Regions from separate parts of the Desulfitobacterium chlororespirans DSM 11544 genome, predicted to be linked through region 1. Evidence: predicted binding sites of a transcription regulator. Region 1 holds the regulator's gene; the other holds the start of a gene.
What was found. Region 1 encodes Rex, which represses fermentation and respiration genes when NADH is low (regulators of the CRP and FNR family bind a similar motif). Its sites were predicted from a motif close to ATTGTTAANNNNTTAACAAT; they were not measured.
Positions count from the first base shown of each region.

Region 2: BUA14_RS03775 (acyl-CoA dehydrogenase) is a predicted target of Rex. The motif match lies at 3,707-3,726, and genes of this name have one in related genera.

Region 1 covers NZ_FRDN01000016.1:40,451-48,219, forward strand. The annotation lists gene BUA14_RS22420 (bifunctional folylpolyglutamate synthase/dihydrofolate synthase) at 1-161, shown strand, start outside; gene BUA14_RS22425 (DUF47 domain-containing protein) at 295-921, shown strand; gene BUA14_RS22430 (inorganic phosphate transporter) at 914-1,921, shown strand; gene BUA14_RS22435 (SPOR domain-containing protein) at 2,238-2,918, shown strand; gene BUA14_RS22440 (redox-sensing transcriptional repressor Rex) at 3,071-3,703, shown strand; gene aspA (aspartate ammonia-lyase) at 3,851-5,278, shown strand; gene BUA14_RS22450 (DUF4321 domain-containing protein) at 5,425-5,688, shown strand; gene BUA14_RS22455 (Maf family protein) at 5,690-6,328, shown strand; gene radC (RadC family protein) at 6,297-6,980, shown strand; gene BUA14_RS22465 (rod shape-determining protein) at 7,165-7,769, shown strand, end outside.
Region 2 covers NZ_FRDN01000004.1:186,887-194,655, forward strand. The annotation lists gene BUA14_RS03765 (acyl-CoA dehydrogenase) at 1-1,093, opposite strand, end outside; gene BUA14_RS03770 (CaiB/BaiF CoA transferase family protein) at 1,123-2,301, opposite strand; gene BUA14_RS03775 (acyl-CoA dehydrogenase) at 2,315-3,463, opposite strand; gene BUA14_RS03780 (sigma-54 interaction domain-containing protein) at 3,772-5,715, shown strand; gene BUA14_RS27795 (hypothetical protein) at 5,826-5,975, opposite strand; gene BUA14_RS03785 (NAD(P)-binding protein) at 6,232-7,769, opposite strand, start outside.

The DNA of each region.
Region 1 (7,769 bases):
AGGAAAAGGGGAAGTCTGTCCTGACCATTGAAGAGCCCCGTCTGGCAGTTGAAGAGGCTTTTAAGCGATTGGATAAAGAGGATATGCTATGTGTCACGGGGTCTCTCTATATGATTGCGGAGGCAAGGCAGGCTTTATTGGATGTCTTGCGCAAAGGATAGAGAGAACTTATACAAGCAATAGTCAAGTTTTATTACGTTTATGTAAAAAACTTAACAGAAACTTAACAAAAGAGGTTAAGAAATTTGCTACAATACTACAGGAATTCCATGCAAAACGACTGGAGGAAAGAGCATGTTTGGTATATCTTCAAAAGAAGACAAATTTTATGCCTTGTTCAGAGAAAGTGCTGAAGTAGCCTGCACCACGACGAAAAAGCTTGAAGGGCTGATCTGCCAGAATTCTGTCTCTGATGCAGAGGCTGAAATGATGCATGATCTCGAGCATCGTGCGGACAAAATTACCACGGAGATTGTGGATCGTCTGAATTCGACCCTGATCACTCCGTTGGATCGTGAAGATATCTATACCCTAGCCCAAAACCTTGATGACATTGTGGATTTAAGTCAAGGTGCAGTAGAGCGCATGGTTCTTTACCATACGAAAAAACCTTCGATCGGAGCCCAGGAAATCGTTCGTACCATTGTCAAAGCTACGGAACAATTGAAGACTGCTTTTTGCTGTTTGAACAGTATTCACTTTAAAAAGAGCGAAATTCTGGCGGCGACAGAAGAAGTCTATCGTCTTGAATCCGTGGGAGATAGCTTATATCGCCAGGAAGTGGCCAGGCTGTTTGAGCAGGAGAAGGATGCTATCGAGATCATTAAGTGGAAAGAAATCCTTGAACATTTAGAGAACACACTGGATCAGTGTGAGGAAATCGCAGACCTCCTCAAAGGAGTTGTATTGAAGTATGATTAGTTCCAGTGCGTTACTCATAGTCGTCGTATTTTTCGCGCTGGCTTTTGATTATATTAACGGTTTCCATGATACGGCTAACGCTATTGCGACAAGTGTGTCTACCCGTGCCCTCACCCCCAAAAGGGCCATCGTCATTGCTGCCATACTTAATTTTGCTGGAGCACTGGTGAGTACAGGAGTAGCCCAAACTATTGCCAAAGATATCGTGAATCCTGATTTTGTTACTCAGGAACTGGTAATCGCCGCTCTCATCGGAGCGATATTCTGGAACTTAGCCACTTGGTATTTTGGAATTCCCAGCAGTTCTTCCCATGCTATTATCGGGGGAATGATTGGCGCCGCTGTATCTAAAGTGGGCTTCGGAGTGCTGCAGGTTCAAGGGATCATGAAGATAATTGCCGCCTTATTGGTTTCCCCCATTATTGGTATTATTTTAGGTTTTATTATTATGAAAACGTTATATTTTATCTTCGGGAAGGTTGCACCTTCCAAAGTCAACCAAGGGTTTCGCAAGATGCAGGTGCTTTCCGCCGGGTTGCTGGCGTTTAATCATGGTTCCAATGATGCTCAAAAGTCTATGGGTATTATTACCATGGCCCTTATAGCGTCAGGTCTGCAGGATCCAGCCAATCTTAATCCGGCTTTATGGGTGAAATTTGCTTGTGCTATGGCGATGGCTTTAGGTACCGCCGCAGGGGGATGGAAGATTATCAGGACCATGGGCGGCAAGATCTTTAAGCTGGAGCCGATCAATGGATTTGCCGCAGATTTGACATCTTCCATTGTTATCTGGACCGCTACAGCTTTTCCTGGTTTGCATTTACCGGTATCGACGACCCATGTCGTTTCCGGGTCCATCATGGGTGTAGGGAGTGCCAAACGCATATCCGCTGTGCGCTGGGGAGTGGCACAGCAAATGCTCGTAGCCTGGGTGGTAACGATTCCTACATCGGCTTTAACTTCATTTCTAGTTTATAAACTTGTAACATTAGTACTATAGAAGGCTGTTGATTAGTATAGCTTTTAAAGGGACCGCAAGGTCCCTCTGATCATTAATGATTATTAATTGTTTCAAATTATTAATAAAAGATTAACTAGTTATTGATGATTTGTGATATATTGTAAATACATTATAAATTAGGAAGGTTTTGATTTTTGAGCACAAGCCTCATTAATAGGCATGATCAGCATACTTTACACATAAAGTGATACTAGCTTGGGTTGTCCGAGAGAAATATGAATTTTTTGTTAATATCCCTGAGTTGAGCGCTTTTGTGTGATTAAAGACGTTGACAGCTATTATGGAGGATGATAGTATGTATAAATATAATCCTTGGATTAATAAGGGAATAGGACTAATTGGTTGTGCTGTCATTGTATGGATAACCTGGTTTTTTGGGTATACTTATGTTAAGTTAGTCACACAACCTAAAGGTCCTGGCATACCTTCCTCTAGTTCTGTGGATCAGAACGAGTTTCTTCTGAATTTGGACGAAATTGAGTTCTGGACATGCCAAACGGGAGTATTTAACTCCGAAACCAATGCTCTCAAGGAAAAAGAGCAATTGGAGCAGTCAGGCTGGGATGCTCGAATCATCTCAAGAGATCCATTTATTGTTGGGGTGGGTCTGGCCTATTCAAAAGAGGAAGTACTTCCTATTCAAGAATTATTGAAAGAAGGTGGAGTTGCTTCTATTTCAAAACCAGTCATTAGTCCTGAACGTGCTTTTCGTATTCGTGGCACAGGGGCAATTCAGACGGCCCAGGTTCTTGAGAAGGTTAATGCCTTTTTGAAGACACCTTATCACGCCAGGGAAAGCATGCTTTCAGAATTCGAGAACCTTATGGCGTCGACACCACATGCTTTGACCCATTTGCAGGAGGCTTCAAGATTATCTATTCAGGCCGAGCGAACTCTGTCGGTGGATCTGCGAAAAATGATGTCATTGAACCTCTATAGTGAATATCTCAATACCTTGGAAAGCCTTCAAAAATAGACGTGTATTAGAACCAAATCTCAATTAATTTATTTAAAAAACTTAAAAAGGCTGTAAATTTGTTTGTTAACCTGACAACTTAGTGATATAATGTACTTACGCTAATTATTGTTATCATTTAAAATTAAAGGAAATTGAAACGGGGGATTAGCTTGAAAACACTAAAAATCCCAGAGGCAACGATTATTCGTCTTTCCGTTTATTCACGTCATTTAACGGATGTGGATCGTAAAGGAATCGTTACAATATCTTCTGGCGATATTGCAGAGGGAGTTGGAGTGAGTCCGGCTCAAGTTCGAAAAGATTTAGCTTACTTTGGTGAATTTGGAACGCGTGGTGTAGGTTATAATGTTAAAGACTTGCATCGCCATATTCTGAAGATTCTTGGCTTAAGCCAGGATTGGAGCGTATGCCTGGTCGGTATGGGTAACTTGGGCTTAGCTTTGACTACGTACAAAGGTTTCCGTGAGCGCGGCTTCATTATCACGAGCATCTTTGATAATGATCCGCAAAAAATTGGAACCACTGTCAATGGCGTCGAAGTGTTACCCGTGGACAGGCTGGAGGAAGTTGCCAAAGCCAATAAGACTCAGATCGGTATTATTTCCGTGCCGTCTCCCTATGCTCAGGAAATCGCCGATCAGCTTATTAGTGCCGGAGTACAGGCTATTCTTAATTTTGCTCCTGTGGTACTTAATGTCCCACCGGAAGTTGAACTTAGAAATGTAGATTTAGCGGTCAATCTGGAAGTGCTGACCTTTAATGTGGGAACCCGTCGCGCTTAAGAGGAACTCATCTTGTACGCTTATGCATAGAAAATGATGTCAAAGAGAATATAAAATGGAGATTTGCGAAAAGTAAGGCAGCAGTGTCTTACTTTTTCCTTATCATTATGGTTATGTTTTTAGACAATCAATTCGTAAAGAGGTGATATGGTGCGCAAGGAAAAAGACTTGCTTGGGGTTATGGAGGTACCGGAAGATGTCTACTATGGAATTCAGACTTTAAGAGCTCGTGAGAACTTCCCGATTACGGGATATCGCCCACACCATGAATTAATCCGGGGATTGGGTTTGGTGAAGGCTGCAGCCGCTCAAGCCAATATGGACATCGGTTCCTTGAACCACGAGATCGGTGAGGCTGTAATTAAAGCAGCGCTGGAAGTGGCCGAGGGTGCCTTTAATGACCATTTTGTGGTGGATGTCATTCAAGGAGGAGCAGGAACCTCGATTAATATGAATGCCAATGAAGTGATTGCTAATCGGGCTATTGAGATTTTGGGAGGACAAAAAGGGGACTACTCCCGGGTTCATCCTAATGTTCATGTTAACATGGCTCAGAGCACCAATGATGTATTTCCTACAGCCATCCGTATTGCTTGTCTTAATGTAGCGGATGATCTTCTTCATGTTTTAAACGAGCTGAAGAGTGCTTTTCAAGAGAAAGCCAGGGAGTTTGACGGAGTCATCAAGATGGGGAGAACCCATCTTCAGGATGCGGTTCCTATTCGCTTAGGGCAGGAATTTGCCGCCTATGGACAAATGCTGGAGAGAGATCTGCGCCGGATTGCTGAAGGATCGAAGTCCTTACATAGTATTAATATGGGTGCAACAGCTGTAGGTACCGGGCTGAATGCTGATCCGATTTATATTGAGGAAGTTTCTGAGAACCTGAGGAAGGTTACCGGATTGCCGTTGTTACGAGCGGATAACCTGGTGGATGCGACACAGAATACTGATGCCTTCTTGGAGGTGTCGGGTGCTCTTAAGACCCTGGCCGTTAACCTCTCTAAGATCGCCAATGATCTGCGGTTGATGGCCTCTGGACCCAGAACAGGTTTTGGGGAAATTAATCTTCCTGCTATGCAGCCGGGGTCTTCCATTATGCCCGGTAAAGTCAACCCCGTCATGGCTGAGGTGGTCAATCAGGTATCCTTCCAGGTACAGGGAAATGATTTTACGATCGCCTTAGCCTGTGGGGCGGGACAGCTGGAACTCAATGTGATGGAGCCTGTGGTAGTCTTCAATCTGCTCCAATCTTTGGATATCCTCCGCAATGTGATCAAGGTCTTCAAAGAGCGCTGTGTCGATGGGATAACCGCTAATGTGGAACGCTGTCGGGATCTGGTTGAAAACAGCGTCGGGGTCGTCACCGCAATCAACCCCCATGTAGGATACGAAGTCGCTTCCCGAATCGCCAAGGAAGCCATTGTGACCGGCCGCCCTGTGCGGGAGATTGTCCTGGAAAGAGGGCTTCTGACCCCAGAGGAGCTGGATATTATATTGAATTCTCACGAAATGACCAATCCGGGTATCAGCGGTGCGGAGTTGCTTAAGGGAGTGCTTCCCCGTGGTCATTAATGGTAAATTGTTAATATTAAGTTAATATTTTTGACCTATAGTCCCCTTGCGTATTAGTAGGTGAGATGCTAAACTAAAAAGTGTCGAAAAACCAGCCAGGTGCAACATGCCCTGGCTACATTTCTATGGGTGAAAGGGGGCAAACTATGCCGGCAGGTCGAACTAATTCGGGAGCGGGTCGCACCCTACTTCTTATCTTGTCAGGAGGGGCTATTGGGACATTAATAGGCTATGGGTTCGAAAAAATTTCTTTCTTAGCACCTTTTCTGCGCCCAGCCGTCATTGATTTCCCTTCACATACCTATTTAGACTTCTTTTTTATCACCTTTTCATTTGGATTTCGTCTCAATATCACCGTTGCTACGGTTTTAGGTGCAATGGTTGGTTACTATCTGGCTAGGAAGTGGTAGAATGCTCGTACTGGCTTCAGCTTCTCCCCGCAGGGCAATGCTTCTGGAAGCAGAGGGGTTTTCCTTTATACGAGTGGAAGCGGATATTTCCGAAGTACTTCCCCAAGGTATTTCCCCCGAATCAGCAGTGAAGGGACTGGCTTTGCGCAAGGCTCAGGCTGGGTTGAATCGTTGGCTGAATCGTGGTGGAAGCAGTGAGGATATAATTCTCGGGGCTGATACGATCGTTGTCTTAGACCAGCAGATTCTCGGCAAACCCAGAGATGAGGAAGAGGCGGAAGCTATGCTGACCGCATTAAGCGGACAAGCTCACCATGTGTACACTGGAGTGGCCTTGGTCAATGGAGCAGGGCGCCAAGAATGTGGTGCGGTAGGTACGGCAGTCTTTTTCCGTCCCCTGACCCATGAGGAGATTCTGGAGTATATTGCTACGGAAGAACCTATGGATAAAGCGGGATCCTATGGGATTCAGGGGCTGGGAGCCCGTTTAGTGGATCATTATGAAGGATCTTTAAGCAATGTAATTGGCTTACCTATGGAGTATGTTAAAGAGCGGCTGAGTGTGTGGGGGATGGGACTTGGAGATATCGCCCTGCATGAGGTGAAGGATGGATTATCGTCGGTTAAAGGATCTACCTGAGGAATTATTACCTCGCGAGCGGTTGTTTCAATATGGAGCGGATGCCCTCTCTAATCGAGAGATTCTGGCCATTTTGTTGAGAACTGGGGTCAAAGGCGAGAATGTCCTGGATTTTTCAGAACGCCTTTTGACTGAAACGGGAGGGTTATCAGGATTAGCCCGCTTAACAGTTCATGAGTTGACCCGGTATCGTGGTATGGGAACGGCCAAAGCGGCTGAACTCAAGGCGGCATTGGAATTGGGGCGGCGTTCCGTATCTTCGGATCCTTTGGTACGCCCTGTGATCAATTCTCCTCAAGACATAGCCCATTTGGTCATGGAAGAAATGCGCTATCTGGATCGAGAGCATTTCCGGGTCGTGAGTCTATCGACTAAGAACCATGTGCTGGGGATCAGTCCCATTTCCGTAGGTTCTTTGAATTCTTCTTTGGTACATCCTCGGGAGTGCTTCAAAGAGGCCATCCGGCGTAATTCCAATGCGATTATTCTTTTGCATAATCATCCCAGTGGGGACCCGACCCCCAGTAATGAAGATATTGATGTAACCCGTAGATTATCCGATGGGGGGCAGATCCTGGGTATCGAAGTCCTTGATCATGTCATTATCGGAGACAATCGGTACATAAGCTTGAAAGAACGAGGAATATTATAGTAGGGGTAAGAAAAATTTGGATGGGGGGAAGGCCCCCGCAAGAATCCAATGGACCTCGTATTATTGGTATAGCAGATAGTATTGGTCTGTGAGTGTACAAGGGCTGTCGGCACTTTGCCTTCAAATGAAGGTTCAAGGACGAAAGCGGTACATAGATAGTGTTATAACGGAAGGGGATTAACCAATGTTTTTTGGCAAAGATTTGGGCATTGATTTAGGCACTGCAAATACGCTGGTTCATATGAAAGGGAAAGGTATCGTTTGTAATGAGCCTTCTGTAGTTGCGATTGATATTGAAAAAAAGACCCCGCTGGCCGTAGGGGATAAAGCAAAAGAAATGATTGGCCGGACACCCGGCAATATCGTAGCGATTCGGCCTCTAAAGGATGGCGTTATCTCGGATTTTAATGTTACTCAGAAAATGTTGAAATATTTTATTACGAGAGCTTTAGGCACCGAGTCCCCATTTGCTCGTCCCAGGGTTGTTATCTGTGTACCATCGGGGGTAACTCCTGTAGAAGAACGGGCTGTCAAGGAAGCTGCCTTGGCTGCGGGAGCAAAGGATCCGGTTATTATGGAGGAGCCGATGGCTGCGGCCATCGGAGCAGGTCTTCCGGTAAGTGAGCCTACAGGCAATATGATTGTGGATATTGGCGGGGGAACCACGGAAGTTGCGGTGATTTCTTTGGGTGGTATCGTGACCAGCCGCTCGATCCGCATTGCTGGGGACGAGATGGATGACTCCATCGTCGCCCATATCAAACGTCGCTATAATTTAATGGTAGGGTA
Region 2 (7,769 bases), on a different contig from region 1:
CATCAGTGCCGCCGCCGATCCGGTTGGCACGGCAATCCCTCCAGAATCTTTGAATCCTGGTCTCTGTGGTATAGCCGATACCGCCAAAGATCTGCATCGCATCATCAATAACCTCTTGAGCAGCACGGGCAACATAGTACTTGCATAAGGCCGAAGAAATCTGAACAGACATGCCGTTTTCTTTCTCCCAGCAAGCTTTGTAAAGCATGCTGCGCATTGTCTCCAGCTTGATCTGCATTTCGGTGATTTTCTTCTGAATCAGTTGAAAGTTCCCGATCGGTTTCCCAAACTGCACCCGTTGGTTTGCGTAGCGGACCGCATCGTCAAAGGCTCCCTGAGCCCACCCCAAGGATGCGGCAACTCCGGCCAGTCTCTCAATTTCAAAGTTTTTCATCAGTTGGAGGAAACCTTCACCCTCGACTCCCACGAGGTCTTTTTCTTCCACTTCCACATCTTCAAAATAAAGTTCATAGAATTTGCTCATCCTGAAACCAACTTTACCGACAGCCTGCAGCTTAATGCCTGGTTTGGTCATATCCACCCACCACATGGAGATGGCTTTATGGGGGTTAGGTGCTTGAGGATCCCGGGTTAAAAACAGGCAATAAGGGTATTCACCGGCATTGCTGATCCAGGTCTTATGGCCGTTCAGGTAAACTTTTCCGTTTCTGCGGGCAGCAGTGGAGGCGATGGCACTGTCGTCCGATCCGGCTTGAGGTTCCGATATGCCCAGGCTGAAAGCCATTCTGCCCCGGCCGGCGTATTCCATGGTGATGCGTTTCTGTTCCTCATTGCCAAAGGTCAGCATGTCGTCGATCAGCATCGCATTGGTAAACATATAAGCAGGCCCGCCTGCCCGGGCTAATTCCTCAATGACCATGATCTGGGTCAGAACATCGCAGGGTGTGCCTCCGTACTCTTCCGGCACTCCAAGAAGTCCAAACCCGTTATTCATCAGGGCATCAGCCAATTTATCCGGAAACATATGGTTTTCATCGCATTCAGCAAGATAGCTCTCCGTTATTTCATTGGCCAGGACCTGCCGCAAGCTTTCGATCAACAGCTCCTGTTCTTCTGTGAGTCTAAAATCCATGGTTCGGTCCTCCGTTTTTCAGGTATTTACTAAATGACTTTTTGCTTTTCCAGCTCCTTGATCTGCTCTTCGCTGTAGCCGATACCTTTCAGAACTTTCATTGTATGCTCTCCGTAAAGGGGTGGCGGGCTATAGAGCTGAGCCGGGTTTTCAGTGAATTTTACCGGAAAGGCAAAGGTGCGTATCGTCCCTTCCACGGGGTGTTCCACATCGAGGGTCAGGTTTCTGGCTTGGACTTGTGGATCCGCCAAGGCCTCTTGAAGATTTTTAACCGGTGTAAAGCAGATATCCAACGGCATCAGCAATTCCGTCCATTCTGCCTGGGTCTTGGTTTTCATGATGGCACTGACCTCTTCGATGATCTCCGCCCGTTTCGGGTCCGGGGAATATTGCAGGGGAGCCAGTTCCGGACGGCCGATGCCCTGGCAGAAGCCTTTCCAGAACTTCGGCTCGGCAGCTGCCAGTGAGACATAACGTCCATCCTTGGTTGCGTAGATATGGCAGCAGGCATCGACACCCGTCGTAACTGTTTCGCCGCGCTTGGGAACCTCCCCGTCCGTGAAGTAATCACCGGCGTACAATCCCAAGAAGGGCATAACTCCATCCATCATCGCCACATCGATATACTCGCCCCGGCCAATCGTCTTGCGGCCGATGAGGGCAGCCAGAATACCGATGATGGCCCACATGGATCCGCCGGCGATATCGGCAATCGTAATTCCCGGCATAACAGGCGGCCCGTTCCGGACACCGATCGAGTCCAGGACTCCCGCGATGCTCAGGTAGTTCGTATCATGTCCCGCCATGGTGCGGTAAGGTCCGTTTTGCCCGTAGCCGCTCAAGGAGCAGTAGATTATATTGGGGTTGACTTCCCTGACATCCTGGTAACCCACACCCAGTTGATCCACCACCCCAGGCCGGAAAGATTCCAGTATGACATCATAATCCTTCACCAATTGCAGGAAGATAGCTCTTCCCTCATTGGTCTTTAAATTAAGTCTCATACTCTTCTTGTTGCGGTTATGCATCAGGAATTCCATGGTTTCTTTCACGACCGGTTTACCCATGGTCCTCATATAGTCGCCGCCTTGGGTATCTTCAATTTTCAGGACTTCGGCACCCATGTCCGCCAGGGTCATGGTGCAAAAAGGCCCCGGCAGCAACCGTGATAAATCTAAAACCCGTATACCCTGGAGCAGCATGGCCATTTCCAACACCTCATTATTTATTGCGATATTTTTTCAGGATAGCTCTGCCGGCAATGTGAATCATGATTTCATCCGTACCTCCGCCGAAACGGGTGTTGCGGACATCCCTCCACAAACGGGATATTCTGTGGTCCTTGGTGTAGCCGATGCCCCCCATAATCTGCATAGCGTCATCGATGACTTGGTTTGCTGCCCGTACGCAATAATATTTTGTCGTTGCTGAGGAAATCTGCAACGGCATTCCATTCTCTCTCTCCCAGCAGGCCTTATAAACCAGGTTGCGCATGTTCTCAATTTTGATGGCCATTTCCACGATTTTTTCCTGGATCAGCTGGAAGCTGCCAATGGGCTTGCCGAATTGCACCCGTTGATTGGCATAGACAGCGGCATCCTCAAAAGCAGCTTCAGCCCACCCCAAAACACCGGCAGCAATCTGAATGCGTTCCACTTCGAAATTCCCCATCAAATTCATGAAGCCTTCCCCTTCGACACCGACCAGATCTTCTTCCTCAAGTTCAACATCTTCCAAATAGACTTCATAGGTGGGGGCTGTATTGCCGCCAATCTTTTCCCAGGGCATCACCTTAACCCCGGGCTTGCTCATATCAACCCACCACATGGAGATCGCTTTATGGGGATTCGACGCATTAAGATCCCGGGTAAGGCAGAGCATATAGGGTCTTTGTTTCGCCTCAGTGATAAAGGTTTTATGAGCATTGATATAGATCTTACCGTTCCTGCGTGTTGCCGTAGCCATCATGGCACTGTCATCGGACCCCGCCCCCGGCTCAGTGATACCAAGGCTGAATGCGCATAACCCTTTCTTGGCATACTCCATGGTTATCGCTTTTTGTTGCTCATTGCCAAAGTGCAGAATATCATCGATTAACAAGGAGTTGGAAAAGCAAGGAAAGGGTACGCCGAATTTTGACATTTCTTCGGTGACAAGCATCTGGGTCGTAATGTCGCAGGGGGTGCCGCCGTATTCCTCCGGAATACCCAAAAGGGCAAAGCCGTGTTCAACAAAGGCCTCCGCAATTTTTTGAGGGAATGCATGGTTGTCGTCACACTCTTTCAGATATTCATTGGTGGCCACCTCTTTGAGCACCTCGCGCAGCCCTTCAAGCAGCAATTCCTGCTCTTCCGTCAGTCTGAAATCCATTTTTCCATTACCCCTTTTCATCTTTTTTGACTAGTCGCAGTACAATGCAATGCAATTAACGTGCCAGGTTTCACAAATCCTTGAGTCCCTTATTTTTCAGGGTGAGGCCTTGGCACGCCCAAAGAAAAATGACCGAAATTCAAGACACCGGGGCAACTTGTCTCAAATATCGGTCATACCCATCCCAAATCCCAGGGATTTTTTGAATTACTGTCGAAATTAAATTCAGCAGGGCAGTCCAAGCTTGTGCTATAATTATCAATGTAAGCATCAGCAACTTAATGGTATCCGTAAGGAGGCGACATTGAGTGTTTGCTAAATATAATCATGAAAAAACCAAAACGATTTATTATGACTTTATTAACAATCATGCCAATGTTGAATTAGCTTATTTAAGAAAGGATATTATCCATTCCTGGAAACGCTGCAATGCAGCGCCTATTGATCCTTTTAAATCCAAATTTTCGTTTCCGGCGGAATTTGCTGATCTTGATTCTTTTACCAAGCGAGAATGGGATTATGACCGATTTGTGGTCAATAATAAATTAGCCTTGGAATTCTATGATTTTTTAATATCGATTCACGCTGCCATTTATTATACTGACTTAAACTTGAATATTATAAGAAGTTATGGGGATTCTGATTTACTTAAACGATTAGCCAAACTAAATTGGGATATCGGAACCAACTTATCTGAAGAAAATATTGGGACCAATGCAGCTGCTTTATCCTTTCAGACAAAAAAGTTAGAGGTCGTTGTCGGTGCAGAACATTACTGCAAAATATTGCACCCTTATGTCACGGCATCCTGCCAGTTTAATTCTTCGTATTGGGTTATCATCGCCAATCATTCCAAGTTTTCTCCTTTTTTAAGCAAGTATATCGAGCTGTACACAAGCTATATCAGTTATAGAAATCAAGCGGAAGAAAATAAGCTGGCTCTCGCCATATCACCTCTATATACCGAAGATAAGCTAAACCCCAAAGCTAAAATCCTGATCAATGAAATTGGCAAAATCATCGATGTCAGCAAAAGAGGGATTCGCTTTTTCAATCTTCCTCCCAATAGCTTTAAAAATAAGTATCTAAAAACACTCATTCCTGATTTGGAGCCTGCCTTGCGTTTCTTAAGCTCTAATGACATTCATCATTTGGACTTAATAGTGCGAAATGTTCCCATGCATGTCTACTGCCAGTCGGTTAGAAATAATGAAAGCAATATCTATGGAATGGTCATTACTCTGGAATCCAAGGAGCCTCTTAACCAAAAAGCACGCAGCACTTATCATTTCAGTGATTTAATCGGAATGAGCCCCCGATTTATGCGTATTAAAAAAATGGCGGAACGTGCTTCTTTAAATTCCAGCAATGTCCTTATCTATGGAGAGAGCGGGACAGGCAAGGAATTATTTGCCCAAGCCATCCATAATAGCAGTGAACGAAAACATGGTCCTTTTATCTCCATAAACTGTGCTGTTTTACCAAAGGAGCTTATTGCCAGCGAATTATTTGGTTATGCAGAAGGTGCTTTTACTGGTGCCCGCAAAGGAGGCGCACCGGGAAAATTCGAGTTGGCGCAAGGCGGAACTCTTTTTCTGGATGAAATCGCCGAGATGCCCATCGATATGCAATCTGCTCTATTACGGGTATTGGAAGAAAGACAAATTATGCGGCTCGGTGATGATAAACTTATTGACCTTGACGTACGGATTATAAGTGCTACAAATAAAAATCTAAGTGAAGCTATCGCCAATAAAACGTTTCGCTTGGATTTATATTATCGGTTAAATGTTATTCCTCTCGAACTAATCCCCCTGCGTGAGCGCAGCGAAGATATCCCCCTTTTGATTGAATACTATGTAAATCTTTATAATGAACAATTTCAGACGAATATTTCCGGGTTTACACCGGATGCTCTGGCTATGCTGAAAGAATACAACTGGCCCGGCAATGTGCGGGAACTTCGCAATATAGTTGAGAGAGGAATTAATCTGTGTTTCTCCGATTATATTACTGTTGAAGACCTTCCCACTGAAGTTGCAGAGTATACTTTCCATAGGGAAAACCTAAGTATCACTCATAGCAATAACACCGTCTTTCAGGAATACAAAAAAAAGATCGCAGAGATGAATCAAATAAAAGATTCACTTGCCAAATGCAATGGCAATAAAGTAAAAGCAGCTCATCTTATGGGGCTTTCGCGGTCAAAATTCTACCGTAAATTGAGAGAATATAATTTAGTGAACAAATGAACAACAACCGCCGCAGGCGGGCCAGTTTTCATCACCATACACAGCACACACCGTAATCTGACCACTATCCGGGTAGCCGGCCTTCCCTACTGCCCTTCAGATGCAGATACTCAAACGGTGTATAACTTCTCCGCTTCGGAACCGCTCTTCTTGAATCCCTTGAAAATCACCATCCAAACTCCAATGTAAATAAACATAATCAGGATATCCGTAACAGCCTGAGCATCGGCAAGACCTTTGAAACCTAAGAGATTTGTCAAGCCTTCGAATCCCTCTCAAGCCATTAGAGCTAGACCTCCCATCTGATGGAATCTGTGACACATACCCCCATAATAGAAAAGCTCCTGGGATTGTCTTGCTACAAAGCAATCCCAGGAGCTGACTTTTTTTGCATGTAAAGCCCCCATAGGGCCACTTATCTTTAAAAGTATATTCTGCCCTATCAGGATTTACCGATGGTCTCTACTTATTCCACCCTCTTTTTCTGATTTCTTAAAGTGCTTAAGATGCACCCTTTCATCGGATCAGTTGCTGAAAGATCCGCTGCTCAAGCTGCTCGGACGGTGTGTCTATGCGCTCACCGTCAATGGCGGCATACACTCCTTGGCCGGGGTGATTTTCCTTTAAGCGGATGGTTCTGGCCGTTACAAAGGAGTCCATTTTCAGCTTTCGGATCTTACCGGAAATGGCTGCGAACAACTCTTTCGATCCTTGATCTGTACATTTGTCACAGGTACACAGAGTAAGCTCATGGGTTACAAAAGCAGAATCCGCCATTCTACGGTCATGTTTGGCAACAGGTTCCCTTTTCACAGCTTCATAATGGGTATGCAGCAATTTGTGGGCCAGGGGTGAATTGGCTTCTCCGTAATACTCATCATAAAGGCGCAGGATATCGGGGTTTTCCTGAGATTTGCGATACCGGGAGGTTTGATCGATATTGACGAGAACCTGCTGCCGCTTCTCCAGAGTATCGATCTTCTCCGGCACCGGATGTCCCGCTCCGCAGATACAGCCCCCCGGGCAGGCCATTACTTCGATCAGATCATAGCCTACTTCCGCCCCCTCAATGATCTTCTCCAGAATCGGCTCAACATTGTGCAGCCCGCTGATCACCGCTACATTGACCTTCTTGCCTTTGGCTTCCACGGCAGCCTCTTTGATCCCCTGGAGTCCGCGCACTTCCTGATAATCCAGCCGGTCGGTAATCGCCTCCCCGGTCAGTTTCTCCACAGCCATCCGCAGGGCCGCTTCCGCCACGCCCCCTGAGGCCCCAAAGAGAATCCCCGCCCCGGATACCCGTTTATAGGGTTCACAGAAATCCTGAGGCTCCACATCTGCGGGCTCGATCAACTTAATATCCGCCATTTCCAGCATTTCGGTGGAGGTTAGCACAGCATCCACATCCCGGATTCCATCCGTTGCAAACTCCGGACGGGCCGCCTCATACTTCTTGGCAATGCAAGGAACAATAGAGACCACATAAAGATCCTTGGGATCGATTTCCGACAGTTCTGTAAAGTGATTTTTCACCGTAGCTCCCATCATCATCTGGGGGGATTTGCAGCTGGAGAGATAAGGAATGATTTCCGGATAGCGGCGTTCCACGAAATTGACCCAGCCCGGACAACAGGAGGTAAACTGGGGGATCCGCTCCTGGCTTTGCAGACGGGTTAAAAATTCCGTAGTTTCTTCCACAATGGTCAAATCCGCGGCAAAGGTAAAATCAAAGACTTTATCAAAGCCCATCTTTTTCAGAAGTCCGGCAATGAATTGGGAGGCCTCCTGATAGGAAATCCCATACTGGGAAGATACCACACTGCGTACTGCCGGAGCCACAAAAGCTACGGTCGTTTTGCCCGGATCATTGATGGCTCTGAATACCCTGCCGATTTCACTGCGGTAATCCAAAGCGCCGCAAGGACAGGCATTCACACACTGGCCGCAGCTGACGCAGTCGGTCTGATCCAGAGGCAGTCCGCTCTTCGTCCCCACCAGCTGACGGCCATGCTTCATATAGAAGCTCAGAATATCGGGGCCTTCCACTTCTGCGC